Regions from separate parts of the Dehalogenimonas formicexedens genome, predicted to be linked through region 1. Evidence: riboswitches for the same ligand, from Rfam matches in the RefSeq annotation. Region 1 holds a riboswitch; the other holds the start of a gene.
What was found. Region 1 has a riboswitch for thiamine pyrophosphate ahead of thiC (phosphomethylpyrimidine synthase ThiC). Riboswitches for the same ligand answer to the same signal wherever they lie in the genome.
Positions count from the first base shown of each region.

Region 2: it holds a riboswitch for thiamine pyrophosphate, as region 1 does, so the genes downstream of both, Dform_RS02670 (AIR synthase family protein) here and thiC (phosphomethylpyrimidine synthase ThiC) in region 1, are expected to answer to the same signal.

Region 1 covers NZ_CP018258.1:909,029-924,964, forward strand. Annotated here, with positions in the region: gene eno (phosphopyruvate hydratase) at 1-191, shown strand, start outside; gene Dform_RS04820 (nitroreductase family protein) at 198-713, opposite strand; gene Dform_RS04825 (2-hydroxyacyl-CoA dehydratase family protein) at 924-1,922, shown strand; gene gap (type I glyceraldehyde-3-phosphate dehydrogenase) at 2,020-3,033, shown strand; gene Dform_RS04835 (sensor histidine kinase) at 3,182-4,198, shown strand; gene Dform_RS04840 (response regulator transcription factor) at 4,201-4,896, shown strand; gene Dform_RS04845 (hypothetical protein) at 4,940-5,179, shown strand; gene Dform_RS04850 (DUF6812 domain-containing protein) at 5,209-5,766, shown strand; gene Dform_RS04855 (DUF4870 domain-containing protein) at 5,794-6,144, opposite strand; gene Dform_RS04860 (site-2 protease family protein) at 6,205-7,323, opposite strand; gene Dform_RS11020 (GreA/GreB family elongation factor) at 7,350-8,165, opposite strand; gene Dform_RS04870 (hypothetical protein) at 8,306-8,497, opposite strand; gene Dform_RS04875 (PrsW family intramembrane metalloprotease) at 8,487-9,269, opposite strand; gene thiC (phosphomethylpyrimidine synthase ThiC) at 9,266-10,567, opposite strand; TPP riboswitch at 10,565-10,665, opposite strand; gene rsmG (16S rRNA (guanine(527)-N(7))-methyltransferase RsmG) at 10,723-11,439, shown strand; gene Dform_RS04890 (R3H domain-containing nucleic acid-binding protein) at 11,503-13,026, shown strand; gene tmk (dTMP kinase) at 13,029-13,664, shown strand; gene mnmA (tRNA 2-thiouridine(34) synthase MnmA) at 13,661-14,698, shown strand; gene Dform_RS04905 (ribonuclease HII) at 14,698-15,336, shown strand; gene Dform_RS04910 (YraN family protein) at 15,333-15,695, shown strand; gene Dform_RS04915 (thiamine phosphate synthase) at 15,761-15,936, shown strand, end outside.
Region 2 covers NZ_CP018258.1:492,141-508,076, reverse strand. Annotated here, with positions in the region: gene Dform_RS02740 (hypothetical protein) at 1-77, opposite strand, end outside; gene Dform_RS02735 (TfoX/Sxy family protein) at 145-462, opposite strand; gene Dform_RS02730 (TerC family protein) at 467-1,432, opposite strand; gene Dform_RS02725 (cupin domain-containing protein) at 1,562-1,891, shown strand; gene Dform_RS02720 (HAMP domain-containing sensor histidine kinase) at 1,860-3,284, opposite strand; gene Dform_RS02715 (response regulator transcription factor) at 3,281-3,964, opposite strand; gene Dform_RS02710 (hypothetical protein) at 4,247-4,453, shown strand; partial or broken gene Dform_RS11725 (glutaredoxin family protein) at 4,677-4,805, shown strand; gene Dform_RS11525 (PDZ domain-containing protein) at 4,779-5,153, shown strand; gene Dform_RS02700 (GNAT family N-acetyltransferase) at 5,177-5,758, shown strand; gene Dform_RS02695 (nitrous oxide-stimulated promoter family protein) at 5,742-6,083, opposite strand; gene Dform_RS02690 (YtxH domain-containing protein) at 6,203-6,436, opposite strand; gene Dform_RS02685 (YtxH domain-containing protein) at 6,481-6,735, opposite strand; gene Dform_RS02680 (YtxH domain-containing protein) at 6,768-7,004, opposite strand; gene Dform_RS02675 (baeRF3 domain-containing protein) at 7,334-8,467, shown strand; TPP riboswitch at 8,512-8,619, shown strand; gene Dform_RS02670 (AIR synthase family protein) at 8,665-9,726, shown strand; gene thiE (thiamine phosphate synthase) at 9,742-10,407, shown strand; gene mutS (DNA mismatch repair protein MutS) at 10,680-13,238, shown strand; gene pyk (pyruvate kinase) at 13,281-14,720, shown strand; gene Dform_RS02645 (ABC transporter ATP-binding protein) at 14,735-15,424, shown strand; gene Dform_RS02640 (ABC transporter permease) at 15,414-15,936, shown strand, end outside.

The DNA.
Region 1 (15,936 bases):
GCCACCGGTCAGGCGAAACCGAGGACACGACCATCGCCGACCTGTCGGTCGCCCTGGCAACCGGCCAAATCAAAACCGGAGCCCCCTGCCGCGGCGAGCGGACGTGCAAATACAACCGCCTGCTGGCGATCGAATCTGAGTTGGGCGCCGCCGCGAAATACGCGGGAATGGCGGCTTTCAAACAACACTAGCGGATCTTATCCCGGTTTCCTGTCGTGGACGACCAACTCCGAGAGAGGTCTGCGAGTCCTGTTTTTGGCGTATCCTTCGGCATAGCCCAGGGGAGTGAAAGCAACCGGTTCCCATTCGTCCGGGATATTCAGGACTTTGCGGGCTGTCGGCACGTCGAAAGCGGCTACCCAACAGGTGCCCAGGCCTTCGTTGACGGCTGCCAGTACCAGGTGATCCATGACGATGGCGGCGTCAACATCGGCGTAATTTTTGCCGTCGTGCCGTTTCCAGGCCTTGTCTTTGATGCCGCAGATACATATTAGTATCGGAGCTTTGGAGAACCAGGCGGCGGGATAAATCTGCTGAAGCTCCAAATCACGATCTTCAGTGTGAATTACCAGGATCCGGAAGGGCTGGCGGTTGGCGGCGGTAGGCGCGATGACCGCCGCTTCAAGGACTCGCGCCAGGACATCGTCAGGGACGGGATCCGAGCGGTAAGATCTGACCGAATAGCGCTGTTTGATGACCTCGGTAAATTCCACAGATTTCCTCGCCGTATTTTGATATTAGAATTATACTACGCTAAAAACCCAACTCCTCAGTCGAAATTATCATCGCCCGGCAGGATAATTCGTTATCAGATATAATAACGGTTCAAACCTAGTTCGTATTGTTTCAGGACGCTATTCCGTTCATGGTTCGACAGGCTCGCCACGAAAGGAATAAGAGAGAATTTTGACGAGATTGATTGAATGAAAAGGATCGGCATTACGACGACTGTGCCCGTCGAAGTTATCCTTGCCGCGGGCGCTGTCCCGGTAGACCTTAACAATCTCTTCGTCAGCGATGGCGACCCGGCATCGCTTATCGCCGCGGCGGAACGGGCAGGTTTCCCGCTCAACACGTGCGCCTGGATCAAGGGTATCTACGGGGCTACCCTCAAATACGGTATCGAAGAAGTAATCTGCGTCACCGGCGGCGACTGCTCGAACACCCTGATGCTGATGGAGGTGCTGCGGCACCGGGGCGTCAAGACGATCCCTTTCGCCTATCCCGGCGAACCCGATCAAGGACAGGTGAAAGCAGCTATCGAAACTCTGGCCTTTAAACTGGGCACAACCGCCGATGCCGCAGAGTCGGTCAGGCAAGACCTGGCATCCGTGCGCGCCTTCAGTTCGGAATTGGACCGCATGACCTGGCAAGACAACAAGGTCAGTGGCAAGGAAAACCACTACTGGCTGGTGTCTTCATCCGATTTCAACCAGGACGTGAAGCGGTTTTCAACAGAGCTTTCCGAAGTCATCAACGAGGCAGCCGAACGCGAGCCTCATCCACCGACCGAACTCCGCCTGGGATTCGCCGGCGTTCCCCCGATATACGCGGCAGAATTATACCCGTTCTTGGAAAGATGCGCCGGGCGGGTGGTTTTCAATGAGGTCCAGAGGCAATTCTCAATGCCCTACAAGCTCTCAAACCTCACCGAACAATACTGTAGATACACCTATCCCTATGAAACCTCCGGCAGAGTTTCGGACATCAGGCAGGCGATAAAGGAGCGCAGGCTCGACGGTGTCATCCATTATGTGCAGTCATTCTGCCACCGGGCTATCGGCGACATCATCATCAGGTCGGAACTGGATGTCCCGGTATTAACGATCGAAGGCAACGCCGATTTTGGATTGTCACAGCATTTAAGGACCAGGCTGGAAGCATTTCTCGACGTGGTGCGATTTCAACGCCGGTCCCGATAGTTACACTGGAATGGTTATTCGCATTTATTTTCAAGCTCCATTTCTGATACCATTAGTTGGATAAAAAACCCTACCAAAATTTGAAGCAGGAGGTATCATGGTAACCCGCATCGGTATCAATGGATTTGGTCGCATCGGCCGCCTGACTTTCCGGGCTATGAAGAAGTACCACCAGGATGAACTCGAGATTGTCGCCATCAACGACCTGGCTGACACCGCCACCAACGCTCACCTGTTGAAACATGATACCAGCTACGGCGCTTATCCCGGAACAGTGGAGGCCGGCGAGGGGTTTATCACCGTTGACGGCAAAATGGTGAAAGCCTTCTCCGAGAAAGAACCGAACAAGATCCCGTGGGGAGACTACGGTGTCGACATCGTCATCGAGTCGACCGGACGTTTTTCCGACAAGGACAAGGCGGCGCTGCACCTGGGCGGTGGAGCCAAGAAAGTCATCATTTCCACCACATCCTCCAACGCCGACCTGACGGTAGTCATGGGTGTGAACCAAAAGATGTACAACCCGGCCAAGCACGTGGTAATTTCCAACGCTTCCTGCACCACCAACTGCGTGACGCCGATGACCAAGGTAATCTTCGACAAATTCGGCATTGAAAAGGCGCTCATCAACACCGTTCACGCCTACACCAACGACCAGAGCCTGCTGGACATCTACCACCAAGATCTCAGGCGGGCCCGCGCCGCCGCTCTGAACATCATTCCCACCACCACCGGCGCCGCCAAGGCTGTGGCACAGGTCATCCCGGAACTGAAGGGACTGATCCACGGCATTTCTCTCAGGGTCCCGGTCGGCAGCGTGTCCATCGCCGATCTCACCGCTATCGTCAAACGAAAGGTGACCGCTGAAGAAGTCAACGCGGCATTGGAAGAAGCCGCAAACGGCGAACTCAAGGGCATCATGTCATTCTGTAAGGAAGAACTGGTAAGTTCCGATTTCAGGGGCGACCCCGCCAGCTGCGTCATCGACGCGGCTTCAACCATGGTCATGGACGGCAACATGGTCAAGGTGCTCGGTTGGTACGATAACGAATGGGGATATTCCACCCGCCTTGGCGACCTGGCGGCCTACATGGGCGCCCAGGGCTTCTAAAGAAATAACCCGGCGCGAGAGAGGGGCTGAATGAGCCCCTCTTTATTTTCGTTGCCAGAGGCAGATTCTTGTACTACAATGCCTCAAATAGATGGATAACTGCCGCAAATACAAAAACACCAGATTTAAATTACCCGGGCTATTGCTATTGCCTGTCGCGCTTTTTGCCTTGGGATTTTTACCGGTGACGGTATCAGCGGCAGTTCCCGGTAACCAAGAAAGCGCCGTTTCCGGCATTCATTACCAGGTGACAGGCACCCCAACGACCTCCGCGCCGGCAGAACTGGAGGTCCCGTCCAACTGGTGGGTCAATATGCTGGCGGCGGCCGCCGGCGTTCTGTTGGCCTACGGCGTTTATTACCTGAGACTGCGAGCTATCGCCCGGCAAAAGGCGGTGCTGGAATCCGAAGTGGCAATGAGAACCGCCGAACTTAAATTACTGAACGAGGAATTGGACCGGGAAATACACCGCAGGGAGGAATTCAACCGTGCCCTTGTCCATGAACTGAAGACGCCGCTGACGGCCATGCTGGCGTCGGCGGAATTATTCGTCGATGAATTGAACGGCGATCCCAGGGTGGAACTGGCAAAAAACATTTACCGGGCGGCCCAAAATCTTGATCGCCGTACCGATGAACTGCTGGACGTAGCCCGCGGCGAGGTTGGGATGCTGACCATATCGCCTGCCTCAGGGGATGTGCGGCAACTATTATTCTCAATGGCGGATAACATTAAAGCCGCGGCCGCGCGAAAAAAACAAACGTTATCGGTCGATATTTCCCCGGAATTACCCCAGGTGTCAGTTGATGAAGACCGGCTGAGACAGGTGATGTATAATTACCTCACCAACGCCGTTAAGTACACCCCCGAAGCTGGGCATATCACGCTCAGCGCCCATGGCGACGCCGGAGAACTTGTGGTTGAAGTAACCGATACAGGGCCCGGAATCAGCGATGATGGTCAGAAAAGGCTCTTCGAACCCTATTACCGGGTGCCGCAGCGCGGGGGAGAGAGGCTTTCAGGGCTGGGACTGGGGCTTGCCCTGTCCAAGATGATCATCCAATTGCACGGCGGGCGAGTATGGGTCAAAAGCGCCCCTGGAAAAGGTTCTTCCTTCGGGTTCGCCCTGCCCGGGCTGGGCCGCGCCCCGGAGGTGAAGGGATAATTATGAAAGTACTGATGATTGAGGACGATGCCCAGATAGTCGACTCGGTAGCCTGGGCATTCCGGATGCGCTGGCCTGACGTTGAATTCACGTCCACCGACTCCGGCGAGCGCGGCGCCTCCCTGGCGAAGGAGACGCGTCCCGACCTGGTGATCCTGGACCTGGGGCTGCCCGACATACCCGGCTTTGAGGTCCTGAAAAACATCCGCCAATTTTCGACGATGCCGATAATCATCCTCACGGCAAGGAAAGACGAATTCGACATCGTCAAAGCTCTTGAAGCCGGCGCCGACGATTACCTTGTTAAACCCTTCAGGCAGATGGAACTGCTGTCCCGGATCAAAGCCTTGTTGAGGCGATCCGCCTCTCCGGCGCCCGAATCAACCATGTCTGTCGGCGAACTCAAGCTTTCACCGGCTACCGGGGTACTTCATTATCAAAACAAAGAAATCCCCCTTACTCGGACGGAAGAAATCATAGTCAGCAAACTGATGCAAAGCGCGGGCGGAGTAGTTACCTATACCGCTTTAGCCGAGGCGCTATGGAATGATTACTACCCCGATTGCGTGGCGGCGTTGAGAGTATATATCAGGCAGTTACGCCAAAAGATCGAAGCCGATGTGGATAATCCCAAGGTAATCCTGAACAAGCACGGCGTGGGTTACATGCTGGCCAACTCCGCCAGGCCAACGGAATGAACCGGTCAACCCGCTCTCCGGGCGGGCCGGATATGAGGCGTCGATGGGTATCCTGAGCATGTCGCTTGGCATCGTGAGCCTGTTCTTACTGGGGATCGGGACGGCGACCGATACCCGCTTAATGGTCGTCCTGACAGCGGTCCCCGCTATTGGGGGGATTTTCTCCGGGCTGGCAGGTTTGGCCAGGAAGCAAAAGCGGGCGGCGGCTTGGGGAGGTGTCGCCGGTTCCAGCATAGCACTGGTTGCCGGCGCAATAATTTACGGCATCGGACATAACCTGTGATAAGCTAAACATCGAGTGGGAGTATAGGCATGGAAGAAAACGAAGCCCCAAACCTGCCTGACGGCATTGACCCTTCCAGGTTTCGCAGCATCAAGGTGTTTATTTACACCACCACCGGGGTATTCTCCGGCTATACCTATTGCCAATACCAGCAGCGTTTACTGGACGCCCTCAACAAGGGATTCGTAACATCGAAGCTGCAGAGCGGGTCGGACTTTTTACCGTTGTTCGATCTCGATGTTTTTTCACCGGGGATACCGACGAGACACATGGACACGGTCTACATCAGGAAAAACAATGTCCTCATGGTCGGAGAGACTGAAAGCCCAAAATCAGGAACCTCAGCCAGCGCCTACCCTATCCGCCGAAAAAAAACGCTGGAAACGATAATCAACCTGCCTCAGACCAGCGTAAAGGGAAACATGTACGCCGAGATGTGGGAAGAACTGCAGGACTCCTTGAACCGGAGCGACCAGTTCATTCCAGTGACTGACGCCGATATCGCGCCGGAGTTGCCCAGCGGAATAAGCCACTCAAGTTTTGTGGCGGTCAACAAAGACCACATTGTTTACGTGGGCAAGCAATAAGCTCCAGGTAATTGCAGACTTATCAAACTAGGACTTGCGCGAAAACTGTTCCGCGATGTCCCCTGCTACAGGCAACCTGAAGAGAGAACCCTGATACGCCTTTATCATCAGGACAATCCACAAGACAAAGAACAAAACGGATAGGGCGACGTTAATGCTTGTGGCAACAGCGGAGAAAAACCATCCGCCGCGGACGGTATTGAACATAGCCCCGATTATGCTCAGTCCGCCGAAGGTGACGACCGACTGAATGGCGTGGAATCTCACGAAACGGTTATCAGGTTCCAAGATGAGAAAAATGACGCCGGTAACCCAGGCTCCGGCATAGCATAACAGCCCGGCAATATTCTCCTGTAAGCCAGTCGAGGTCTTTTCCACGTTAGATCCTTTTATGCTGAAGGCTGGATTATCCCGGTAATACAAGGATAATCAATGAAATCAGCGGGACGCTTCCTGTTTCAATTGGATATAGTTCAACAGATCCGACCGGGAAATCAATCCCCGCAGTTGCCCCCCTGAGATGACCGGCAACTGGTTGAAGCCCTCACTCTGAAGCAGTTCCAGAGCCCTGGTCAAATCATCATCGGGAGCCACGGTTTTCACTGAAGCGGCGGGCGTCATAATTCGGTCGATGGTCTCCACCGGCCAATTTTCACGGGAGGAACGCTTGATGTCGGTCATGCTCACCAGACCCGACATCCGGCCGTCTTCCATCACCGGCAATGCCCGCTGGCGGGAATCCAGCATGATAGATAATGCCTGTTCAATGGTAAGGTTCGGTTGCCCGGTTTTAATTTCCGGCTTGGCAATCTCGCGCACTTTCACACCTTTGAGCGTATCGAGCAAAACCGATTGCTGCAGACTGGCTGAAGCAGCCGAAGCGAGAAACCATCCGACAAAAGCGAGCCAAAGACCGCTGATGCTCAAGGTGAATGCCAGCGCGATGCCGCCGAAGATAAATATATAGGCTATGATCTGGCCGGTTGTGGCGGCGATCCTGGTGGCCTTCATTGCGTCGTGATTGATCGTCCACACGATGCTGCGAAAAACGCGGCCTCCGTCGAGCGGAAAGCCGGGCACCAGGTTGAAGGCGCCTAAAATCAGGTTGATTTGCCCAAGATAGACCATGACGGCGTTAAAAGCGGTTTTTGTCCCGGAACCGCCAGCCGCGAAATAGATGGCCAGAAAGATACCGCCCAGGATGAAACTGACTACCGGTCCGGTGACCGCCATCCTGAATTCAGCGCCGGCACTCTCCGCCTCACGGGTGATATTGGAGGCGCCGCCGAAGATGAACAGCGTAATATCCTTTACCGGGATGCCGTTGCGGCGAGCCACGATGGAATGCCCGATCTCATGGGCGAGAACCGAAGCGAACAACGCGATGCTGGAAACGGCGCCCAGCAGCCAGTATTCCGCGGTGCTGCCATCCGGCAGCAGGGAAGGGAAATAGCCCGCAGCCAGGGACCAGGTTAGAAAAGCAAAGATCAGAAGCCAGGAAACGTGAATGCGTACCTCTATACCCAGTATCCGTCCCAGTCTAAAAGAAGAACGCATTTCGGGCCTCCTTGGCGCTCAGGTTTCTATTCTATGCACTCGATGGTGAACCGGTGGACAAAAGCAGGCGCCACGACTTCGATAATTTCCCCGGCTGAATGTCCGATAATGGCTTTACCGATGGGAGAAGCCGGCGAAATCCGGCCCGTTTTCGGGTTTACTTCCCTGGTGGTAACCAGGGTGTAGACGGTTACAACGCCGGTTTTCTGGTCCCGCAGGGTGACCTTGTGGCCCAATTCGGCGGTGGCTCCGGCCAGGCATTCTTTCTGTTCACTGATTACGGCGTGCTTAAGCAAAGTTTCCAGTTCTTTGATCTTGCCATCTATCTTGGCTTTTTCTTCCCTGGCGGCGTGATAGGGGGCGTTTTCCTTAAGGTCTTTGTCGGCGGCGGCGCGCTTGATGTCCTCGATCACGTGAAAACGCCGCTCTTTCAACCCGGACAGTTCCTGCTGCATTGCCGTTTGTTTCTCCGGCGTCAGCACCAGCCGCTCCACTTCCGGCAATCTGACCGCCGCGGCAGCCTTAAGGCGCGAAGGAGACTTTTTAGCTTTGAGATGAATTCCGTAGTTTGTTTCTGTCCAGCCCTTTTTGGCAGCGAATCCCAGGAATTCCCGTAGCGCTTTCATGCGCTCACCGCCATCCGCACCGGAGGGTTGACCATCGGCGTATTCGCCCAGTTTAGGCGGCGAGAGGTTTTCGATCTGATTGCCGCCGCCGTACCAGCGTACAAAATTCATGATCGCCGGGGTCACGGCATCCCGCTTGGCGGGCGAAAGAGTCCCCAGGTAGGCTACCGCGGCATCGGCCAGATTTGATGGTAATTGAATTTCGTTCGGGGTCATCCATACCTCACATAAAAATATCGATTACTTAACAAACACTTTAGAATAATTCGGGTGTCGCCTTCAATTAAAAGTATATACTCAGCCTTCCCCTGGGACAAAACCAAACGTCTTGCACGCAAAGGAAACGCAGACCCCGTTCATACATTGGCGAACACGTAAATTACGACCAGAACGGCGATAATCAGATATTCGGGCGCGTCCAAAAAAGGCGGCAGCCATTTCCGCTTCACCAGGGCGCGGATCGCCAGGCCAAGAAGAGCGGCCACAACCAAAGCAAAGGCCAGGAAAATGTGGTATTGGATGATGATGCTGGCGGCGCTAAGCACCATTGTTCTCCCGCTCAGCCTTTTCAAACTGGAAGAACAAAACGCTCATGGTGAAGATACTGATCAACATCAACAGGCCAGCCGTGGCGATGTCAGGAATATCCAGCTGGTTGGCGGCATCCCAGATGCCGTGAAGCACGGCCGCCAAAACAAAGATACCTAATATCTGAGCGGTATTGACCCTGCCGCGGGATCTCTGCAGCCAAAGAAAGACACAAATAAGCGCGGTCCATGCCGGGTGGCCGAACGGCGTGAAGAAACCCCGGGTAAGCATGGTATAGCCGACATTGCCGCCGTCGGCGAGAACGATTAGCCCTTTACCGATGGTTTCCAGCACGGCGAAACCCATGCCGGAAGCCGCCCCGATCAAAATGCCGTCGGAAAGTTTTTTAAAGCGCCATTGATAGAAAAGTATCAGGGGAAAAATAATCTTGGCGGATTCCTCAATCACGCCCACAGAAAGATCGCCCCCCAGGGTTCTGGTGACTCTAAGGTTGTATTCCAGAAAACCGGCGATGATCAGTCCGATAGCGCCGCCCACCATGAAGACATTCGCCAGGTCCCTGGCGGTGACGCCGCCGCGGTAATCCAGGCGGTTGAATAGGAACACCATGACCGGAATTGGAACAGTACAAGTTCCGACCAAGATCAATACGGCAGCGGCAATGCGGTTATCGGTCTGGCTCCAGATCAAATAGGCGCCGATGGAAACAACCAGGAAAGCGAAAAACAGCCTCCTGGGATCGCGCAACAAGTCTTTGGCGGCCTTGATCACGCGCACCGTCCAACGGTCGTCCCCAGGTATTTTGAGGCTAGTTCCATGGCGCAAAACTCGCCGCACATGGTGCACGCGGAACCGGAAGTCTGATGGGCGCCGTGGCGCCGTTTGGATAACTCGGGATCGATGGAAAGTCCGGCCTGGGCTTCCCAATCCAGTTCCTTGCGGGCACGAGCCATCTTAAGATCCCAATCCCCTGCCCCTTTTAACCCCTTGGCAATGTCGGCAGCATGCGCGGCGATGCGGGAAGCGATGACGCCTTGCTTGACATCCTCGACATCCGGAAGGGCCAGGTGTTCCGCCGGCGTCACGTAACACAGGAAATCGGCGCCGTGCATCGCCGCCAAAGCTCCGCCGATGGCGGAGGTGATATGGTCGTAACCGGGCGCGATGTCGGTGACGAGCGGCCCCAGGACATAGAACGGCGCATTGCGGCAGACCGATTTCTGTAATTCAATGTTAGTCTGTATGCGGTTCAGCGGAACATGGCCGGGCCCCTCGACCATGACCTGAACGCCGGCAGAACGGGCTCGGTCGACAAGTTCGCCCAGGGTCAATAGTTCCTCGATCTGGGCGCGGTCGGTGGCGTCGGCGAGGCAACCCGGTCTCAAGCCGTCGCCGAGGCTCAGGGTGACATCATATTCGGCGGCGATTTGAAGAAGCCGGTCGTATTGTTCGTACAGGGGATTTTCACGGCGGTGATAGGCCATCCAGCCGGCCAGCAATGCGCCGCCACGCGACACGATGTCGGTGACCCGGCCTTGCTCCTTCAAGCGGCTGATGACGGCGCGGGTAACGCCGCAGTGCACCGTGACAAAATCAACACCTTCTCGGGCATGATTTTCAATAACTTCAAATAGACCGTCGGCGGTCAGTTCCACGATGGAACCTCGGGTCATCCGGGCTGTCGCGCCCGCATCGTAAATCGGAACGGTACCCAGGGCTATCGAGCAACGTTCGAGGACTGCCTGTCTGATAGCGACTAGATCTCCCCCGGTCGAAAGGTCCATGACCGCGTCAGCGCCGAAATCCTGGGCGACGGCGAGTTTCGCTAATTCATTTTCCAGGTCGACACAATCTGAGGAAGTGCCGATATTGGCGTTGACCTTGGTGCGCAGTCCCCAGCCGATACCGCACGGTTTCAAATGCCGGTGGTTGGGATTGGCTGGAATGACGACCGTCCCATCAGCCAAGCCCTCTCGGATGGTCTCCGGCGACAGTCCCTCGGCGGCGGCCACCGAGAGCATTTCGGGTGAAATAATACCCTTGCGGGCGAGTTGTAATTGTGTCGTCATTCAGCGGCACCGCTTTCCTACGCTCGGATTATCGAGTTCAGGTGCCAGGGTTGTCCGATAGGTGGACTCTCAGCAGGCTCGCACCCCTAGCGGTCTGGTTCGGTTAGCATAACATAATCTCCAATGGCAGGACAAAAATTGCTATAATCTGGGACATGATTCTACCCACCCTGAGAACCGGCGCCGAAGAACTGGGGTTACGTCTTTCCGAAGAGCAGTTCGGCCAATTTGAGAAGTATTTTCACCTGCTGGTTGAATGGAACGGGCGGTTCAACCTCACCGCCGTTACGGATTACACCGGGGTTCAAACCACGCATTTCCTGGATTCACTGAGCCTGGTCAAATCCGGGATCGATTTCGAAAGTCTCAAGGTAATCGACATCGGCGCCGGAGCGGGTTTCCCGGGCTTGCCTCTCAAAGTCGCGTTCCCCGCGATCAAGCTCATCCTGCTTGAGGCAACGGGGAAAAAGGCGGTCTTTTTGAAGGAAACGGCGGCAGCGCTGGGGTTGGAAGGAGTCACCGTGCTGAATGCCCGGGCTGAAGACGCCGCAAGGCAGCCTGATTACCGGGAAAGAATCGACCTGGCAGTCTCCCGCGCGGTGGCTTCACTGGATACTTTATGTGAACTGTGCCTGCCCTTCTGCCGGGTGGGGGCGACCTTCATAGCCATGAAAAAGGGCGAGATCGCCTCCGAGATCGAATACGCGAAAGCGGCCATTGAAACCCTCGGCGGGCGGCTTTACGAGGTAAAGGAAATCTCCCTGGCCGGCCTGCCCGACCCCCGACAACTGGTCATTATCGAGAAGATCAAACGCACCCCGCCGGAATACCCGAGGCGCAGCGGCATCCCGGCTAAAAATCCGCTGCGATAACGTTGCCCGTATATGCTGCGAATAGTAGAATAATCATTGAATCTGCCTGCCGGGAGGCTGCAATTGCCAAACCTTATCACCGACGACCTGGAAGCTCTCCTGGATACCCTCCCCGTTGAAATCCGCCGCCCTTTGAGCCTGCAACCTGATCTGAGCCAACTCGTGGAAGTGGTTATGGACCTGGGACGGGCGCCTGAAGGCCGGTTTGCCGAGCGAGAAGCAGTCTTACGAACCGAAGAGGTCACGGAAGCGGACCTTGAATACGTTATCGCCAGGGTAAGCGCCTTCGGGGCGGACAACCGGGCGGGGATAGAGAGAACGCTTCACCGGATTTCGGCTATCAGGAACCGTAAAGGCAAGGTCATCGGTCTGACATGCCGGGTTGGTCGGGCGGTCTTCGGCACCATAAAGATTATCGAGGATCTCATACAATCCGGTAAAAGCGTACTGCTCCTGGGGAGGCCGGGCGTGGGGAAGACGACGATGCTGCGGGAGGTGGCCCGGGTCCTGGCCGACGACCTGAAAAAGCGCGTGGTGATTGTAGACACCTCAAATGAGATTGCCGGCGACGGCGACATCCCCCACCCTGCCATCGGGCGGGCACGGCGGATGCAGGTGGCCATGCCGGACATGCAGCACGCGGTGATGATCGAAGCGGTGGAAAATCACATGCCGGAAGTCATCGTCATCGATGAAATCGGCACGGAGTTGGAGGCTCTGGCGGCGCGGACCATCGCCGAGCGGGGCGTTCAGCTGGTCGGCACAGCCCATGGCAACACGCTGGACAACCTGATGCAGAACCCGACCCTTTCCGACCTTATCGGCGGAATTCAGGCCGTCACCCTGGGCGACGAGGAAGCCAGGCGGCGCGGCACCCAGAAAACGGTACTGGAACGCAAAGCCCCACCGACCTTTGATATCATAGTTGAAATCCAGGAGCGCGACACCGTAGCGGTACATTGCGATACTTCGGAGGCGGTGGACGCTCTCTTGCGGGGCAACGAGCTTGAAACTGAAATCCGATCGGTGGGCGAAGACGGTGAAGTCAAAACCACCCATGCCGCGCCGGAAGCGGTCCAGGCGGAAGGGCGGCGAAGAGCGGCGGCTCAGCCGGTGGCGGAAACCCCGAGCCTCTACCTGTTCGGCATCAACCGTTCCCGCCTGGAGCAGGTGGCGGAAGAGATGCACGTGAGGCTCAACATCACCGAGAAATTAGGTGAGGCGGGCATGCTGGTAACCTCCCGCAATTACTTCAGGCGCCGCCCGCAGCGCATCCGGGATGCCGAGGCTCATAATCTGCCTGTATACGTTCTCAAAAGCCACACTCCCGCCCAGTTCCGGCAGTTCCTGGGCATGCTCTCCCGTCATGAACCTGAGCAGGCTGAAGAATCCGGTGCGCTCAACCGGGCATTATTCGAAGCGGAAGAAGCGGTGCATCGCGTCAAGAGCGGCAGCGAACGGGTGGACCTGTCGCCACAGAGCGCTTACATCCGCCGGTTGCAGCACATGGTGGCGGAGCGGGCCAACCTGAAATCTGACAGCCAGGGCAACGAACCCAACCGCCGGGTCAGTATCTTCAAGGAGTAGCGATGTCATTGTTCGTAACTTTTGAGGGCGGCGAAGGATCCGGGAAGAGTACCCAGGCCGGGATACTGGCCGAACGCCTGGCTACGGCGGGACTTAAGGCCGTCTTGACCCATGAGCCCGGAGGCACCGGCCTGGGTGAAAAGATCACCCAGTTGCTCAAATGGAGTGAAGACGAACATATCTCGCCTTTGGCGGAAGTCATGTTATTCAACGCCTCGAGAGCCGAACTGGTCAGCCGGATCATCAAACCCGCCCTGGCATCCGGGAAGGTCGTTGTGTGCGACCGGTACGTAGACTCCACGCTGGTGTACCAGGGCTACGGCCGGGGTTTGACTGTTTCTACGGTAAAAGCCATCAACTCCATGGCCGCCCAGGGTTTGATGCCGGAGATTACCTTTTTCCTCGACCTCCCGGTGGATGAAGGCGCGCGCCGGAAATTCGGCACCAAGGCCGACCGCTTCGAAAGAGAAAGCACCGATTTCCACCGCCGCGTCCGAGACGGATATCGAGCGCTGGCGGCAACTGAGCCCTCACGTTGCGTGGTGATCGACGCATTACTCCCCAAAGATGAGATCGCAAACATTATCTGGAACAAAACCCTGGCGGCGCTTGAACTCCGCGCCTCCATGATGCCATGACCCGTTTCAGGGTAGCCGTCGCCATGAGCGGAGGCGTAGATTCCTCCGTTGCCGCGCTACGGCTTAAAGAAGCCGGCTATGACGTCAGCGGAGTTACCATGCGGCTCACCGGCTTACCGAACAGCATCGCTCTTGCCGATTCCGCCTCGATCATCGCCGCCAAAATGGGAATCAGGCACTATATCTTCGACCTCACTCAACAGTTTCAAAAGGATGTAATCGACTATTTTTGCGAAGGATACCGGGCGGGCCGGACACCGAATCCGTGCATCATCTGCAATCAGCAGATAAAGTTCGGCGCTCTTTTAAAACTCGCCGAAACAATCGGCGCCACCTATCTGGCAACCGGTCACTACGCCAGAATCCAAAGCGACGAGACCGGATATCACATTTATAAAGCCACGGATCCACGGAAGGACCAGTCATATTTCCTTTACCGGTTGAGCCAGGCTCAGCTTAGCCGGGTAATTCTGCCCCTTGGAGAGCTGGAAAAGGACCGCGTCCGCCAGATCGCCGCAGATGCCGCCATCCCCGTTCAAACAAACGAAAGTCAGGATATCTGTTTTCTTGAAAGCGGCGACTACCAATCGTTTTTGGAAAGCCGTTTTCCCATGGCGCCGGGAGAAATCATCGATACGCGGGGCGAAGTTGTCGGACGGCATCGAGGCATAGCCCGATACACTATCGGGCAGCGCCACGGACTTGATATCGTCGCTAATTGCCCTCGATACGTCACACGTATCGACGCCGTGAGGAACCAAATCACCGTCGGTGACGAAAACGCGCTCTTTCAACACGAAGTCAGAATTGAAAACATTCACTGGATCTCCGGGTCGTGGCCGGCGGACGTTTCCGGACTGTCGGCGAGGATCAGATACCGCATGCCGGATTCATGTGTCACATCCATAGAACCCGATTCTCCGGATTCAGCCGTAATTGCCTTCGAAAAACCGGTGAGGGCGGTCACCCCGGGGCAATCGGCGGTCATATACCGGTGCGACGAGGTGCTGGGGGGTGGTATAATCACCGCCTGATGCCGGGAAAGATGATCTGTCCAACTTTCAGAGAAGAAAACGCGCTCTATGACCGCGGACTGACTCTCATTGCCGGAGTGGACGAGGCGGGGCGCGGCGCTCTAGCCGGCCCGGTAGTCGCCGGAGCGGTCATCCTGGCCCGACGCCGGAGATGCGGCTGGCTTAAAGACATCCGCGATTCGAAAATGCTGACGGCGGAAGCGCGCGAGGAACTCTACCGGGCTATTACTTCCGAAGCCGTCTCTTTCGGGGCGGGGATCGTTTCTCACATATACATCGACGAGAACGGCATCGCGCCCGCCACCAAGCTGGCGATGAAATTGGCGATAGAAGCCATGTCCTCCAAACCGCAGGCGTTGTTGATAGATTACCTGACATTGCCGTCGTTCAATCTGCCTCAAAAAGGCATTACCGACGGCGACGCGCTGTGCGTTTCTATCGCCTGCGCTTCAATCATCGCCAAGGTAACCCGCGACAGGTTGATGCAGCGCCTGGATACCGAACATTGCGGCTACGGCCTGGGACAGCATAAAGGTTACTGCACACCTGAGCACATCCAGAGATTGAATAAGCTGGGACCGTCGCCCATTCACCGATATACCTTCGACCCGGTAAATTCGTTCAGGTCGCTACTTTGAATAAACAGCAGACGGGCAGGCTCGCCGAGGTAATTGCAAGAGAGTATCTTGAAAAGGAAGGCTTCCGGATCAAAACAACCAACTGGCGCTGCCGTGAATCAGAGATCGACATCATCGCCGAGCAGAACGGCGAAACAGTTTTCGTCGAAGTCAGAGCCAAATCATCTGCCGAATTTGGAAGCCCCGCAGAATCCGTTACCCGCTGTAAGCAGGAAAAACTGATCGCCGCCGCTGAGCGCTACGTCTCTGAGTCGGCTGATCCGGCGATGCTCTGGCGAATCGACTTCATCGGTATCGAGTTTACCGCGTCCGGTCCCCGCCTGGACCATATCCCAAACGCCGTAGACGCCATCGAGTAACCGGATTTTGTCGCCGTCAACTGCGTGATGATAAAATCGTAAGAATTGATCTTAAAGCAGATCGAATGAACAGCCAAAACCTGCGTATCATCGATGCCAATCTCGACCGCGCGACCGAGGGCTTGCGGGTCCTTGAAGACATTGCGCGGTTCACGCTTGACGACATCAACCTTTCCGCCAGGCTTAAGGCGATGAGGCATGCCATCCACCAGTCTTTCCCCCACCAAACCGTTGACTTGAT
Region 2 (15,936 bases), 420 kb from region 1:
ATCAGCTTTTTTCGCTCCGCAAGGAATTCTGCCTCTTGTTTTCTGTACATTATCTTGTAGTCTTCAAGATCAGACATGACTTTCCTCGCTTCGGGACGGATTATACACCAACAAGGGAACCGGGATACGATGTTTTTCGGCCCATTATTTTTTCTTTTTGGGCGGCGCATGAGCGATAGCAACAGATTTCTGCGCCCACCTGGACAAGTCCTCGGAATTTTCGAAAACGTCGTCCGGAACCCTGAAATAAGGCATCGGCTTATACTGGCTGCTGCCGCGTGAGAGGTAATCTTCCCGGTTCGAATCGTCGGCTTTCAGGTACAACACATCATTGGAAATCAAGCCGAACATCTCTTCGTCATGGAACACGCCGAACCCGCCGAACATGCTCCTGCCGGTCACCGGACCCAAGGAGGTTAGTTTCTCCAGGACATGCTCAAGGAAAGCCTTTATCGCGGGCATGGCCTTACCCTTCCTTTTCTACATCAGTGGGGCAAGTTCCCGGGGTGGGGCTGACTTCAATCTCGGCAGGCCGCCGGAGGGAGGCGATGACCGCCGCCCCGAGGATCCCAGCGATAATCAGGAGAGAAGCGACAGTTGGCACTTCGAAAACGCTGGAAAGAATCATCTTGACGCCCAGGAAGACGAGTATCGCCGAAAGCCCATAATGAAGATAATGCAACTTCTTGGCAAAGCCGGAAAGGGCAAAATAGATGGACCGGAGACCCATGATGGCGAACATATTCGATGTGTAGACGATGAACGGGTCCTGGGTGATCGCCAGCACCGCAGGAATGGAATCCACGGCAAAGATGACATCCGTAAGGTTCACTACCATAAAAACCATGAACAACGGCGTCGCCAGGCGCCGCCCGTTTTCAATGGTGAAGAATTTGCTGCCGTGGTAGTTGGCGGTCATCGGCAGGAACCGCCTTACCAGTTTGAGCACCGGATTACCTTCGGGGTGGGGGTTTTCCTCTGATTGCATCCCCATCCTGATACCGGTGAAGATCAGGAAAGCGCCGAAGACGTAGATGATCCACTCGAGGGCTTGAAACAGGGCTATGCCGCCCAGGATGAAAGCCGCCCTGAGGACGATGGCGGTCAGGATGCCCCAAAAAAGGACGCGGTGCTGGTGGGCGCTGGGGACGCAGAAATAGGTGAACAGCATCAGGAAAACGAACAGATTGTCGACCGATAACGACTCTTCGACAACATAGCCGCTGAAAAAGTTTATGGCATGTGTCGAGCCCTCGAACAGCCACACGCCCAAACCGAAAATCACCGCCAGTCCGACCCACACCCCGGTCCAGACAAGAGATTCTTTCATGCCTATGGCGTGGGGTTTGCGGTGGAAGACCAGCAGGTCCAGCAGCAGCATGGCGACCAGGAATATGTTGAATACGACCCAGGGCAAAACACTCTCGACCATGCGTTTCCTTCCAGGCTGGATAGATAACTATACCTTGTTTTCCGGCAGAGTATAACCGAGCCCCTGTGCCATGTAAAACCCGGGGATTCAATATGATAAACTGAAAATCAAAGGACTACGGAGGAATTTATGGCGGAAAAGGAATCGTTGGTCGGGCGGTCCCTGGAGTTGGCAAAACTGATCGGCTATCAGGACGGAGCGGTCGTCAGCCGGACCGTGGCAGAAAGACCGGCCGGGACTATCACTGTTTTCGCCTTTGATGCCGGGCATGGCCTATCGGAGCATTCGGCGTCGTTTGATGCCTTTGTCTATGCCATCGACGGTGAAGCCGAGATAAGCATTTCGGGACAGAAGAACCGGGTGATCGAAGGTCAGATGATCATCATGCCGGCGAACGAGCCACACTCCGTTCGAGCGGTGACCCCGTTCAAGATGCTCCTGGTGATGATTCGGGCGTGACATCCAGAGCGGTAACTTCGATCGCTGGCAGGGTGATGAAGAAGGTCGAGCCAGAGCCGGGTTTGCTCTCTGCTCTGACCTCACCGCCGTGGGCCTCTACCATTTGCTTCACGATGGCCAGCCCTAATCCGGCGCCGTTACCCTCGGTTCGCGCCCTCGAATCCTCGATGCGGTAAAACCGGTCGAAGATGTGCTCGAGCTTATCCGGCTCAATGCCCTCACCGGTATCGGCCACTGAAGCTGTAACGGCGGGTCTGCCGTTAAGAACGGTTTCGGAAAGGCTGACCTTGACCTGACCACCCTCGAGCGTGTGCCGTATGGCATTCGAAAGCAGATTGGCTAGAACTTGTTCCATCCTTACCCAATCAGCCGAAACCGCGGGGAGCCCATCCCTACCTTCGAACTTGAGTTCAATCCCTTTAACTTCAGCCATAGGGCGAAATTGATCCAGTTTCCACTGGATCAGGTCAGCCCAATCTATCGTCGATTTTTCCAGCTTGAGCTTACCGGCTTCAGCCAGCGAAAGATCGCGGAGATCGCTGATCAGGCGTGTGAGCACCACTGTTTCGCTTTTTACCGTCTTCAATTGTCGCTCGTCCCTGGGCAACACCCCGTCGATCATGGCATCGATGGTGCCGTTGATGATGGTCAGCGGAGTCCGCAGTTCATGAGCGACATCGGCCAGCAACCTTTTTCGGGCTTGTTCGCTTTTTTCAAGCGACCCGGCCATTATATTGAACGATTCGGCCAGTTCCCCCGTTTCATCCCCGGATTTAACTTTTACCCTGTACCCCAGGTTGCCCGCGGCGATTGCGTTGGCGCCGGCGCTCAACGCCCTGAGCGGCCGGATAAAATTGTAGGTCAGAGCCGCCGCCAGCGCCACGGCGATTATCACGCCGATACCGCCGGAAAGCCACAACCAGCGGTTAGTTTGACTTAGAAAATTCTGCTCCGCGTCGAGCACTCCGCCCGCCTGTCCCAGGTAGAAAAACTGTCCCACCAGCTGGCCGTTGCCGCCAGGTTGTCCCGGGTTGGGAAAGCTCGGCGAGATTTCCACTTCATGGCCGCCGGTCAACTCGGCTTGGGTTACCGTCTGACCGATAGCCAGTCCCGCCGAATCACCAACAATTACGTTGTTGACATCGGCCACGATCAGGCGGTCGCCTTCAAAAGCCAGCATCTGCGGCAGGACATCCGCCAGACCCGACCAGCCGCCGCGGATATATACCAATCCTAAGATTCGAGCGACGGTGTCCTCGAAGGCCGGATTAGCCTGGATATAGGTGTGGAATTCCCGGTGGGTATTCTCATTGGTCAGGTACGCCATTATCGAAACGGCGATCAGAGCAACCAGGACCAGAGCGCCGCCGATTTTCCATACCAGGCTTTTCACCCGGGCAGCTCCAATTTGTAACCGCCGCCGTAAATCGTATGAATATAAGACGGTTTGTCCACATCGGGTTCAATCTTGCGTCTCAGGTTTTTTATATGGCTGTCGATCGTCCGTTCATATCCTTCGTAGGCATCCCCCTGCAGCCGGTCAAGGAGTTCGGCGCGGGAAAAAACCTTTCCGGGGTGTGCGGCTAGCAGTTTTAACATCTCGAACTCGGTCGTGGTCAGTTCGATCACACGGTCCCTGATGGTGACCTGCCGGCGCTCTGCGTCCACCGTGATCTCCCCGCAGCGGACCAGTGGGACTGAGGGTTTTAACCCGCTACGCCGTAGTATCGCCTTCACCCTTGCCACCAATTCCCGTCCTTCGAAGGGTTTGGTCAGGTAATCGTCCGCGCCGAGTTCCAGTCCGACGATCTTGTCAGTCAGCTCGTCCCGGGCGGTAAGCATGATGATCGGTACTTCCGATTCTTTCCTGATGATCCGGCATACGTCGTTACCTGAAAGCTTCGGCAGCATCAGGTCAAGTACGATGAGATCCGGCTTTTCCTGGCGGAAAGCCTTGATTGCTGACTCTCCGTCGTAAGCGGGAATAACCCGGAAGCCCTCACGCTCCAGGTAAGCGCAAACGATTTCGACGATTTTTTGCTCGTCATCTACTACCAGGATTTTTTTCGTCACATCCATAATATATCCCCGTTCCTTTGGCAGGCGCAATCCGGGATCCACCTCTACAATCGCCGCGGGCGGCCAGCGGGATCATGGCTCAAGTAGTTGAAAAAGGGATCTCTCGCCTTTTGCGTGTCCATCATACCAATCGAATATGGAGAGAATGTGAATACAATCTGTTGATAATAAGCAACGGCCATTCACATTGCGGCGCGCGTGACCTTGGTCACTTACACCGGCTTTTAAGAAGTATACAATGGCGGTGTTTCGGATCGATTCAACAAGGAGGATCCCGTGTATAAGATCAAGAGTTGTCCCCGCTGTCACGTCGGCGATCTCTACGGCGACAGCGACGAATACGGCGCCTATGAGCAATGTTTTCAGTGCGGTTGGGTGAACTATCCCGGCCGGCATCTGAGCCAGGCGGAGGCCATCGCCGAAAAAGAACCGGTCGTCATACCCGGCAAGATCGATCGCCGGCGCCGCGTCCTGTCCAAATAGCCCGAATTCAATCGAAGCTTCAAGCCCCCTCTACCAGGGGGCTTTGCTTTGCCTGGGATTCCATCGAGTATTGCGCGTCTCCGATAGCCCCGGCTCGATATTTCCCGGATAAACTTAAATGATGGAATTTTGAGAGGTACTGAATCTCGCGTTATACTTTAATCGAGGTGAACAAACTATGAAAGTGACCGTTTACACCACCCAGACCTGACCGCACTGTCACACCGTGAAAGGGTTCCTTTCACAGCGCGGTGTCCCATTTGAAGAGGTTGACGTCTCCCGTGATGCCGCAGCCGCCCAGGAATTGGCGCGGCGGACCGGCAGAATGGCCGTCCCGGTAACTGACATCGACGGCAATCTCGTGGTTGGTTTCGATCCCCAGCAGCTCGAATACTATCTGTCTCAGGCAAAGAGCGCACAGGCGCCATCATTCGGCGCCTCGGTGGCCGATGCTGCCAAATACAGCGCCGCTCACGGACCCGGGGTTCTTTCAGGGGCATATGTCGGCGCAGTAAAGCCCGGGATGCCGGCAGCGCAGGCGGGTCTCAAACCGGGCGATGTCATTACCCGGATCGACTCTACGACAGTGAACAACGCCTCGGACCTCGGTCTGGCTTTGTCCCGCCTGGAAAAGGGCGCCCGGATCCGTATTAGTTTCATCAGGGAAGGACAGCCGCGCCAGGCCGAAGGATTGTTATAACTTGATCTGTTTAAGGGTGCCGTTTGGCCACTGAGGTAGTGATCCGGACAGAAAGGCTCCGGCTCACCAGATTGAGCCAGGTCGATGCGATGGCCCTGTTCTCCTACCGGTCTCTCCCGGAAGTTTACGCCTGGCAGTCATTCCGTCCTTCCAGTGTCGCCGATGCCGAAACCTTCATCTCGAAAACCGCCCAAAAACCTGATCAACCGGGTACCTGGTACCAGCTTGGCATTTTCCGCAACGGCGACCCCGCCCTTATTGGCGATATTGGTATCCATTTCGGCGAAGCCAGCAGCCAGGTTGCGCTGGGCTACACGCTTGATCCGGCGTTTCAAGGCAAGGGATACGTTTTTGAGGCAGTCTCGGCGGTTATAACTTATCTTTTCCGTGACCTCGGCAAGACCCGGATCACCATTGATGTCCACCCGGGAAATTCACGCTCCCGCAAATTAGCCGCCAGGCTGGGTATGGTCCAGACCGGAAGTCGCGAAGCGCCTATCGAGGATACCGGGAGCGATGATGAAAGCGTTTTTTACGCCCTGGATGTCGAGAATTGGCCGTTTTCCAATACGCCTAAGCCATCGACGTCTAACTTCGGGAAATAGGCTTTTTGCGGCGCTTATGCAGTAAGTGGTTAATGGCTAATAGCGGGTGCCTTGAAATCATCCTCGGTCCGGCGAACCGCATCGCGTCCCGGATCCTCCGGCGCATCTCCGGCTTGTAACAGTGCACCTCGCATACTGAGCACACCGTTTTGCCTTCGCCAAAAGGGCATCTGTCAAGCCTTTCCATGGCGTACTCGGTCAATTCACGGCACCCGTCGCACAAGCCCCCGGGCCCATGGTTTTCACGGCAGTACATACTGATCATCGTGCGCACCGTCCCGGCTTCGTTCCGTAAACGGGGACGTCCCTTGAAATCGGCTTTCAACGATCACCTCGCTCCAGACATCTTACCGCAAATCCGGTTCGGGTAGGAACAAAAGAAGCCGGACCGAGTTATGTCAACCCGGTCCGGCTTCGATGTCATTTCGCGGGGAATAAACCGGTCTAGGAGATGGATTCCATGATTTTCTTGCGATATTTATCAGTCTTGTTGCCCACCAGGTCGCTGAATTTTTCAGCCCGCTCTTTTACGGCGTCGGAAAAGTCCTCAGCCCGGTCAATTATTTCTTTGCGGGTCTTTTTTCCTGATTGTGGAGCATAGAGCATCCCCACCCCGGCTCCGATCGCCGCCCCGGCGATGATCCCGATCGCTAAACCCTTGGCCAAACCTTTTTCCATTTACTCCTCCTTTTATTCCTTATAACGGATCAGGACTCTGCAGGTTACCCGTATTTCGCCATCATATCCCGGCGGTAGTCGTCTGCGCCTTCTTTGACCGCCTTACAAAAAGCTTCATCGCGCTCTTTGATGTCGGCAACAAAGCTATCAGCCTGGGCTTTCAGATCTTCTACCCGCTTCCGGACATCCTTCCTCGTTTCGCGGCCGGACTGGGGCGCCAGCAATAATGCCGCGCCGGCACCGATCGCTGCCCCGGCAAGCACGCCGGCAGCGATTCCCTTAACCGTTTTTGTCTCCATATCTCAATCTCCCTCTATTATTGGCGGCTTTTTCAGGTTTGTGCTTCGCCGTGGCCGTCTCCCCCTATGGGATGTGCCACCCCTGCCACCTTGTCCCTGATAGAATGGCTCAGGGATTCGGCCCGGACTTTCATGTCATCCGCCCGCTTGCGGAGCATTTCTCTTGTTTCAACCCCGCTCCTGGGCGCGTATAATAACCCCAGGCTGATCCCGATCGCCGCGCCCGCCAGTAACCCTGCCATTAGACCCCTGTTAGTGTTTTCTTCCATTCCGGACCTCCCCTGTCACTTATCCCCCGGGCCGCTCCGTTGGCGTCATTTTGTTATCACCATAATAAAGCTCCATAAATGATGTTGAAATCCGTAAAACTACTCAATTTTTCATACCGGAGTACCTAACTCACGGAAATTGTTGAATTTGGGGAACCGTCGTTGAATAAGTACCCGGCGGACGGATAATAAGTATGATTACGTATAGCAGATGGGAGCCTGACAAACGATAATATATGCCGTCGGGTCGTTAGCGACGTTCTGTTTGACTCCGCGACACGATGATTTTGGATCAAATTGTTGATAAGGAAGAAGGAGGAACGTTCCCTATGGATCTGTTAAGAAAAGCTGATCTGTTGACCCTGCTTCAGAAACCGGAAGGCCCGGTGGTCTCCATTTACATGCCGACCCATCGGGTTGCCGATATGGAAGGTGATCCGCTGCTCCTGCGTCACTTATTGGACGACGCCGAAACAAAATTGACTCAATTGGGATTGAAAACCGCTGAATCCCGTAACCTGCTTTCGCCCGCCAGGGAGTTGCTCCGCGATGCGTTATTCTGGCAGCACCAGGAAGAAGGACTCGCCCTTTTCATTTCCCGGGATTCGTTTTCCCATTTCAACCTGCCCTTCGAGGTCGCCGAGACCGTGGTGGCGTCCGGCGAGTATTTCATCAAACCCCTTTTGCCACTGGTAATTAACGACGGTGTCTATTACCTGCTGGCGCTGAGTTCGAACCGGGTGGTCTTTTTCAGGTGCCTCGCGGCTAACTGTCGGGAAATCATACCGGTCGGGATGCCTCGCAGCCTTGAAGAAGCAATGCGGTTAGACGAACCTGAAAAACAACTACAGCAGCACACCCTGGGGGGCGGTCCGACCATGTTTCACGGACAGGGGACCCCAAAGGATATAGAGCAGGAACGCCATTTGAGATTTTTACAGCAGGTCAGCCGCAGTCTCGAAACAGTTTTAGCCGGTGAAAAAGCGCCCATGGTGGTCGCTGGAGTCGAAAGTCTTCGTTCGATGTTTCGTGCTGTTTCCAGTTACGGAAACATCCTCGCCGAGGGAATAGAGGGTAATCCGGATAAGGTGAATCCTGATACCCTTCAAAAGAGCGCCTGGAAGGTCGTCCGCCCCTATTTTATGCAGGAACAATCCAGGAGGCTTGCCCAGTACGTCGAAGCCACCGGTCAGGGGCCTTCGATCAATGACCTGGTCCAGGTTGTACCGGCGGCTGTCGATGGGCGTGTCTATTCGTTGTTTATCGCTGAGGGCCTGGAACGCTGGGGGACCTTCGACGAAGCCGGACACTGTGTCAATCTGACGCAGGTTCCCGGTGACGGCGCTTATGACCTGGTAGAGTTCCTGGTAAAGCGAACATTGGCTACCGGCGGAAATGTCTATTCTCTCAAACCGGAAGAAGTTCCCGGCGACACCGGCATTGCCGCAGTACTCCGCTATTAGATTTTTCTCCTGTTTGTGGTATTATTGCCCCAACAACTTAATATAATTTTTACTGGGGGAGCCGAAAGGCTGAGAGTCCCTGATCTTGATCGGGACGACCCTTGGAACCTGGTCTCGGTAATGCGAGCGTAGGGAAGTAGACAGATTCCGGAAGCGCATTGCCTTCCGGAATTTTTTTAAGCGAGGAGTTTTCAAAAATGCCCGATATGGAAATGCCTGAAATCGGTAAGATTTCCCCGGAAATCTTCAGGGAGATCATCTTCCCCCGCCTTGGCGCCAAAAGTGATAAGGTCCTGGTCGGTCCGCAGCATGGCGTCGATGTCGGCATCGCCGAAATAGGCGGCCAGGCAGTGTCTTTCACCACGGATCCGGTGTTCATCGTTCCCCAATACGGTTTTGAACGGGCCGCCTGGTTCGCCATCCACATCATCGCCTCTGATTCGGTCACTTCCGGTCTCAAACCGAAATTTCTCTCGATCGACCTTAATCTGCCCATGGACATGACCAAAGAGCAGTTGTCCGCTATGTGGTCGGTCATGCATCGCGAGTGCGAGAACATGGGTATAAACGTGATCACCGGGCATACCGCCCGGTATGAGGGCTGCAGTTATCCAATGGTTGGCGGCGCGACCATGATCGGGATTGGCGGGTTGGATGAGTATGTGTCGCCGCGTTTCGCCAGGGAAGGCGACAAGATCATCATCACCAAGGGTCCCGCCATCGAAGCCTGCGGCATCTTCGCCGCGGTGTTTCCCGGTCTGATCACAAAAAAATTCGGTGATGACTTTGCGAGCCGCGCCGGAGGTCTTTTCTATCAGATGTCGGTGGTCGATGATGCGCTGGCTGCCGTTTCGATTGGTGTTAGAGATAACGGTGTCAGTTCTATGCACGATGCCACCGAGTGCGGCATCTGGGGCGGACTGTTCGAGGTCGCCCAGGCAGCCGGGCTGGGCGTGCGGATCATCAAAGATGACATCGTCGTCGCCGACGGCGTGCCTGAAATTTGCCGCCTGTTCGGTATCGACGACCCGTACGCCGCCATATCCGAAGGCACTCTGATCGTCACCTGCCGCCCTCACAGGGCTTGCGATGTTATTCAGGCTTTAAGCGCCAAAAATATCCCGTCGTCGATCGTCGGGGAATTGACCGCCCCGGAAAAAGGCATGGTTCTCGTCGATCAGGGACGGGAGTCCGCCCTGTTACATCCCGTCGTCGATCCCTTCTGGAAGGCTTTTTCAAAAGCCATGCAAGGAGAATAGGCGGGAAAACATTCGATGAGACCAACCCTGCCCCAAACCGATATTTATGCTGTTCTCTCGGATGCCTGCTCGCAAGGCCGGGGCAACGTTGAGACCGCCCGGCAGTTACTAGAGGCCGGGATCAAGATCATCCAGTACCGGGAGAAGGATTTCCCGATGCGGCGCAAATACCAGGAGTGCCTTGCCCTAAGACAGCTGTGCCGGGAATACAGGGCTTGCTTCATCGTGAACGACGATGCCGGACTGGCCGTAGCCTGCGATGCCGATGGGCTTCACCTCGGTCAGGACGATCTCCCCCCCGAAGCCGCCCGCCGGGTCATCGGCCAAGACATGATTATCGGTCTGTCAGTCACTACACCCCAAGAAATCGATAAAGCGTTGATAATCCCCGAGGTCGATTATCTGGGCGTCGGACCGGTCTTTCCGACATCCACCAAGCTCAATGCCGCCGATCCTGGCGGTATTGAGCTTGTCGAATATGCCCTTAAACGCATCGGACTTCCTGTTGTTGCCATCGGCGGCATCACCAGGGAGAATATAGGATCGTTGGCAGACCTTGGATGCAAATGTTTTGCCGTGATCTCAGACCTTGTCGGCGCGCCCCGGATTGCTCAGCGCGTACTGGAAATTAGAACTTCCTGTCATAAATATATTCCTTCAAAAACGACACGAAACGCTTGACAACTCAGCAGTACGCGCGTGCTATAATACTTTCGTAGTTTTGTCTTTCTGAGCCCTCGATGAATCGGGGCGAAGAATCTCAATGCCAAATGTTGCATGGAGAAATTCCCTTCTGCGCGAATCGTTGCAATAGGCTGCCTCGCAGATTTTCCAAATCTCAACGTAAAAAGCGATTTGTTTCCTTTGATTTATCAAAAAACGCAATTTCAAATCGGGATGCAGCCCCCCAAGCCTGATGACACCGCCGCAAGGCATCGGGTACAATTACCGTCGTGGCTGAAAACCTTACCCCCCTCCGCTCCCAGTACCTGCGCATCAAGCAGCGTTATCCTGATGTCATCGTTTTTTTTCGCCTCGGCGACTTCTACGAGACTTTCGACACCGATGCCGAAGTCACCGCCCGTGAACTGGAGATAGTCCTCACCGCGCGGGAGATGGGCAAAGGCATGAAGGTGCCCATGGCCGGCATCCCCTACCACGCCGTCGACAACTACCTCGCCCGCCTCATCAACCGCGGCCATAAAGTCGCCATCTGTGAGCAGACCACCCGTCCCGGCGACACCAAGGGACTAATGGAGCGAGAGGTGGTACGGCTGGTCACTCCCGGCACGGTCGTCGAACCCGGACTCCTCGACCTCAAAACCAATAACTACCTTGCGGCCGTATTTCCGGGTGATGGCCAATTCGGACTGGCTTACGTCGATATTTCAACCGGGCAATTCGCCGCCACCCAGATGCCCGCGGACCGGATTCAAAGCGAAATCGAACGGCTCGCCCCCGCCGAGATCATCGTTCCCAGGGGATCGGGTTTCACATCTTCATATCCTGCGCCGGTCTCCGAACTAGATGCTTACAAGTTTGAAGTCGGTGCCGCCGCAGATTTGCTCAAAGATCATTTTGGCGTCGCCACGCTTGAAGGTTATGGTATTGGGCGCTGGCCGCCGGCAATTTCAGCCGCCGGAGCCGTCGTTGCTTATTTGAAAGACACCAACAAGGATGCCTCTTCCGGATTGAGCCATCTTTCGGCTTACTCTGTAGCCGACTATATGGCGCTCGACGAAAATACCGTGAACAACCTGGAGATCTTCAAGAATGCCACCACCGGCGCCGTTGCAGGATCGCTGCTCGGGGTGCTTGACGCCACCAGAACGCCGATGGGCGCCAGGTTACTCCGCCGCTGGCTCGGCCAGCCCCTGCTGGACTCGAAACAAATCGTCCAGCGGCACCAGATCGTCGAAGCGATTCTGAGCAATAACGCCGCCCGGGAAGAAATCTCCCGGTGGTTGAAGCCGGTTGCCGACATAGAGCGGCTGGCTAACCGGATTCGCAACTTTGCCGCCTTGCCCAGGGAATTGATAGCCTTGAAACGCAGCCTGGAAGCCGTCCCTGAATTGGCTCGGGCGCTCCATGGGCATGCGCTCGAAGGTTTGAAATGCGAACTGAGGGAAAACCCCGAGATCATCGCCCTGATCGAGAAATCGATCGAACCCGAACCGGCCTCAGCCCCCGGCGAGGGAGGCGTCATCCGGGAGGGTTTTTCCGCCGATCTTGACCGGATCAAAGGCCTGACGACCAACACCAAAAGTTATATCGCTAAGCTCGAGACGGAGGAAAGAGCCGCCACCGGCATCAAGAACCTGAAAGTCGGCTACAACCAGGTTTTCGGCTACTATCTCGAAGTGTCCCAGGCAAACCTGGCACAGGTACCTGATCGCTTCATCCGCAAACAAACGCTGGCCAACGCCGAGCGGTACGTCACCCCGGAACTGAAGGAATATGAGGCGCAGATCCTGAGTTCCAAGGAGCGCCTCGCTGAAATTGAGACCAGCCTTTACCGTCAGGTTCTCGGCCAGATCGGGCAATCGGCTGAGGCCATCCTCGCCCTTGCCGATGCCGTGGCGCGGCTGGACGTATTCGCGGCATTTGCCGCATCGGCGGCCGCCAATTCATACGTCAAACCGGAGGTCAAAGACATCGGACCTCTGGTTATCGCCGCCGGCCGTCATCCGGTGGTCGAATTATGCGTCGGTCCGGGCAATTTTATAAGCAATGATCTGGCGCTCGACAGTTCGGATAGCCAGCTGATCATTCTCACCGGGCCTAACATGGCGGGCAAGTCGACCTACCTGAAGCAAACCGCGATCATCGTGCTCATGGCTCAGGTTGGCTCGTTCGTACCGGCCGCCAGGGCTGAGATCGGTATTTGCGACCGGATCTTCACCCGTATCGGCGCCCGGGAGGACCTGGCCTCAGGGCAGTCCACCTTCATGGTCGAAATGGTTGAAACGGCAGCGATCCTGTCGAGCGCAACGAGCCGGAGCCTTTTGATCCTCGACGAGATCGGGCGCGGCACCTCGACCTATGACGGACTGGCGATCGCGCGTGCCGTGGTCGAGTACATCCATGACCGTATCGGCGCCAGGACATTGTTCGCCACCCATTATCATGAACTTGTTGAATTGGCTGAAAAATTGCCGCGCGTCCGCAATTTCAATGTGGCTGTCGCCGAAGATAGAGGCAATGTCGTTTTTCTTCACCGGATTCAAACCGGCGGCGTCGATCGGAGCTACGGGATTCACGTGGCTAAGCTTGCCGGCCTTCCGAAGTCGATCATCAACAGGGCTAACCGGATCCTGCTCGAACTGGAAACGGCTGGAATAACCTCGCCGCCCGGAAAGGTTACCAGGATCGAAGAAACGCCCCAGCTCTCTTTTCTTGGCCGCCCCCCGAAAGTCGTCGATGAGATCAAAAAACTTGATCCTGACACCCTGACTCCTCGGGAAGCCCTCGACCGGCTCTATGAAATCAAGCGCCTGGCGGATCAGAGTTGATCCCTTTGAGCGTCGTCGCCTCTCGTGTGATAATAACCTGATATGTCAAACAGAAAAAAGGCTCCCTTCAGAAGAACAAAAATCGTCGCTACCATCGGCCCCGCCACGGGCACGCCGGAGGTCATCGCCGACCTGATCAAGGCTGGCATGAACATAGCCCGGTTGAATCTGTCCCATGGTACGCTCGATGACCACGCCGAGTATATCGCCAGAGTGCGTTCCGAGAGTGACAGAGCGGGCATACCGGTCGCCATCCTGATCGACATCCCGGGACCAAAATACCGTTCCGGCCCTCTCTCCAACCCGGTCGTGCAATTAAGGAAAGGCGAACCGATCACCCTGACCACCAAACAAGTTGTTGGAAATAGCTCCTTGGTCTCCGTGAACCTGCCGACCTTCCCCGATGACGTGAAACCCGGCGACATCATCCTTGTTGACGATGGTTCTCTCCAATTGAAGTGCGATACGGTCAAGGACACCGATGTCGGTTGCACCGTACTCGTTGGCGGACCGCTGACCGCGGGCCGCGGCATCGCCGTGCCCGGCAAGACATCGAGCATGCCCTTTATGACCGGCCAGCTTCAGGCTTATATCGAATTTGCCGTCAGCCAAAAACCGGATTTCATCGCCTTGTCGTTCGTCAGCAGAGCCGAAGACTTGATTCAGGTACGCGATCTTATCAAAAAGAAAAACGCCGACCTCCCGCTCGTTGCCAAGATCGAGCGGGGCACCGCCGTCAAAGTCTTCGATGCCATCCTGGCTGAATCCGATGCCGTCATGGTCGCCCGAGGCGACCTGGGGGTCGACATCCCGCTCGAGCGGCTTCCGCTCGTCCAAAAAGAGATCATTCACAAATCCAACCGCGCCGGCAAACCGGTGATAACAGCAACTCAGATGCTGGAATCGATGATCAATTCGCCCCGCCCCACCCGGGCGGAGGTCAGCGATGTCTCCAACGCCATCTTCGACGGCACCGACGCGGTCATGCTTTCGGCGGAGACCTCCATCGGCAAATACCCGGTCCAGGCGGTATCGATGATGGCGGCGGTAGCCGTCGAGACTGAAAAAGACTTACCTTATGACCAATGGATCGCTGAACGGGATTCCTGGCTTTCGAACCAGACCGAGGAACTCATCTCATACAATGCCTGCCTGACCGCCAGACGGCTGGAATCCGCCGCCATCGTCGCCTTCACCTCTTCAGGCTCTACCGCCGGCCGTGTTTCCAAGTACCGCCCCAGCACCCCGATCCTGGCCATATCCCCCAACATCGATACTTGCCGGCGGCTTATCCTCAACTGGGGGGTTCAGGCACAGCAGATTTCCACCCCGGAAACGGTTGACGATCTGTTTTCGACCGCGGTCGATATCTGCAAGAAGATCAACCTGGCTGAAACCGGGCAAAACATCATCGTCACCGGCGGCATTCCGCTCGGCAAAGCCGGGACCACCAACCTGCTCAAGGTCCAGGAGATCGATTAGACGTTTCTTATAGTATGACTGCTTTTATTGAGGTTCGAGACCTGAAAAAAGACTACCACCTCGGGGATGAATTCGTTCATGCCCTGGCGGGTGTCAGCATCGACATTCCGAAGGGTGAATTCGCCGCTTTCGTCGGGCCGTCGGGTTCAGGCAAAAGCACCCTCCTCCACCTGATAGGCGGCCTGGACACGCCGTCGGCGGGCAGCATCACCGTGGACGGGCATGATCTGAGCCGGGCCACCGATAAAGAACTTGCCGCCTACCGTAATCGAAACATCGGTTTCGTCTTCCAGGCCTTTCATCTCCATCCGACATACACCGCCCTGGAGAACGTGGCTATCCCTCTCCTGTTCGCCGGAACCGAGAAGAATGAAAGATTGTCCCGTGCCCGGAAAGCCCTGGACGCCGTGGGCATGAGCCACCGGGCGGACCACCGCCCGAACCAGCTTTCCGGCGGGGAGCGCCAGCGGGTTTCCATCGCCAGGGCGTTGGTTACCAACCCCAGCATCATTGTCGCCGACGAGCCGACCGGCAACCTTGATTCGGTCAACGGCGTCCGTATCATGGAACTCCTGGGAAATTTGAACCGGGAACAGGGCATCACCCTGATTGTAGCCACCCACGACGGCGAATTGGCAAAACGCGCCCGGAGGATCGTCACCCTCCGGGACGGCTTGATTATCGGAGACACCCGTGCGGTTTAGTGAAATCTTGTCGATGGCGTTTTCCAACCTCTGGCGGCGAAAGCTCCGGACAGTGCTGACCATTGCCGCGGTGGTTATCGGCGCCACTCTTATTGCCCTGATGGCCTCCCTCGGCGACGGCCTTAAGGGCTTTATCGTCGGCCAGTTCGGCCAAACCTTCCCCGAGGACGCAGTCATCGTTTCCTCCGGCCGGGACATTAATGTTTTCCGGGGTAACGGCGGGCCTCAGGAGATCACCAGTGTCAATACGGTGGTTCAGCCTTTCACCGCGGAGGACATCTCCAAAATAAAGTCGATCCCCGGCGTCGAACGGGTCGATTACCTGGTGAGCGTCCAGGCCCGTTACGTTCAGCCTGAAGACAGCGCCAGGATGTATACCGTCGACGTCAGCGGCGCCCCGGCCTATGAAGCCGCCATCCGGCCGCTGTTTCTCGGTTCGACGATATCGGACGGCGATACCGGGAAATGCCTCATCTCCTATGACTACCTCACGGCTTTTGGATGGAGTGTGG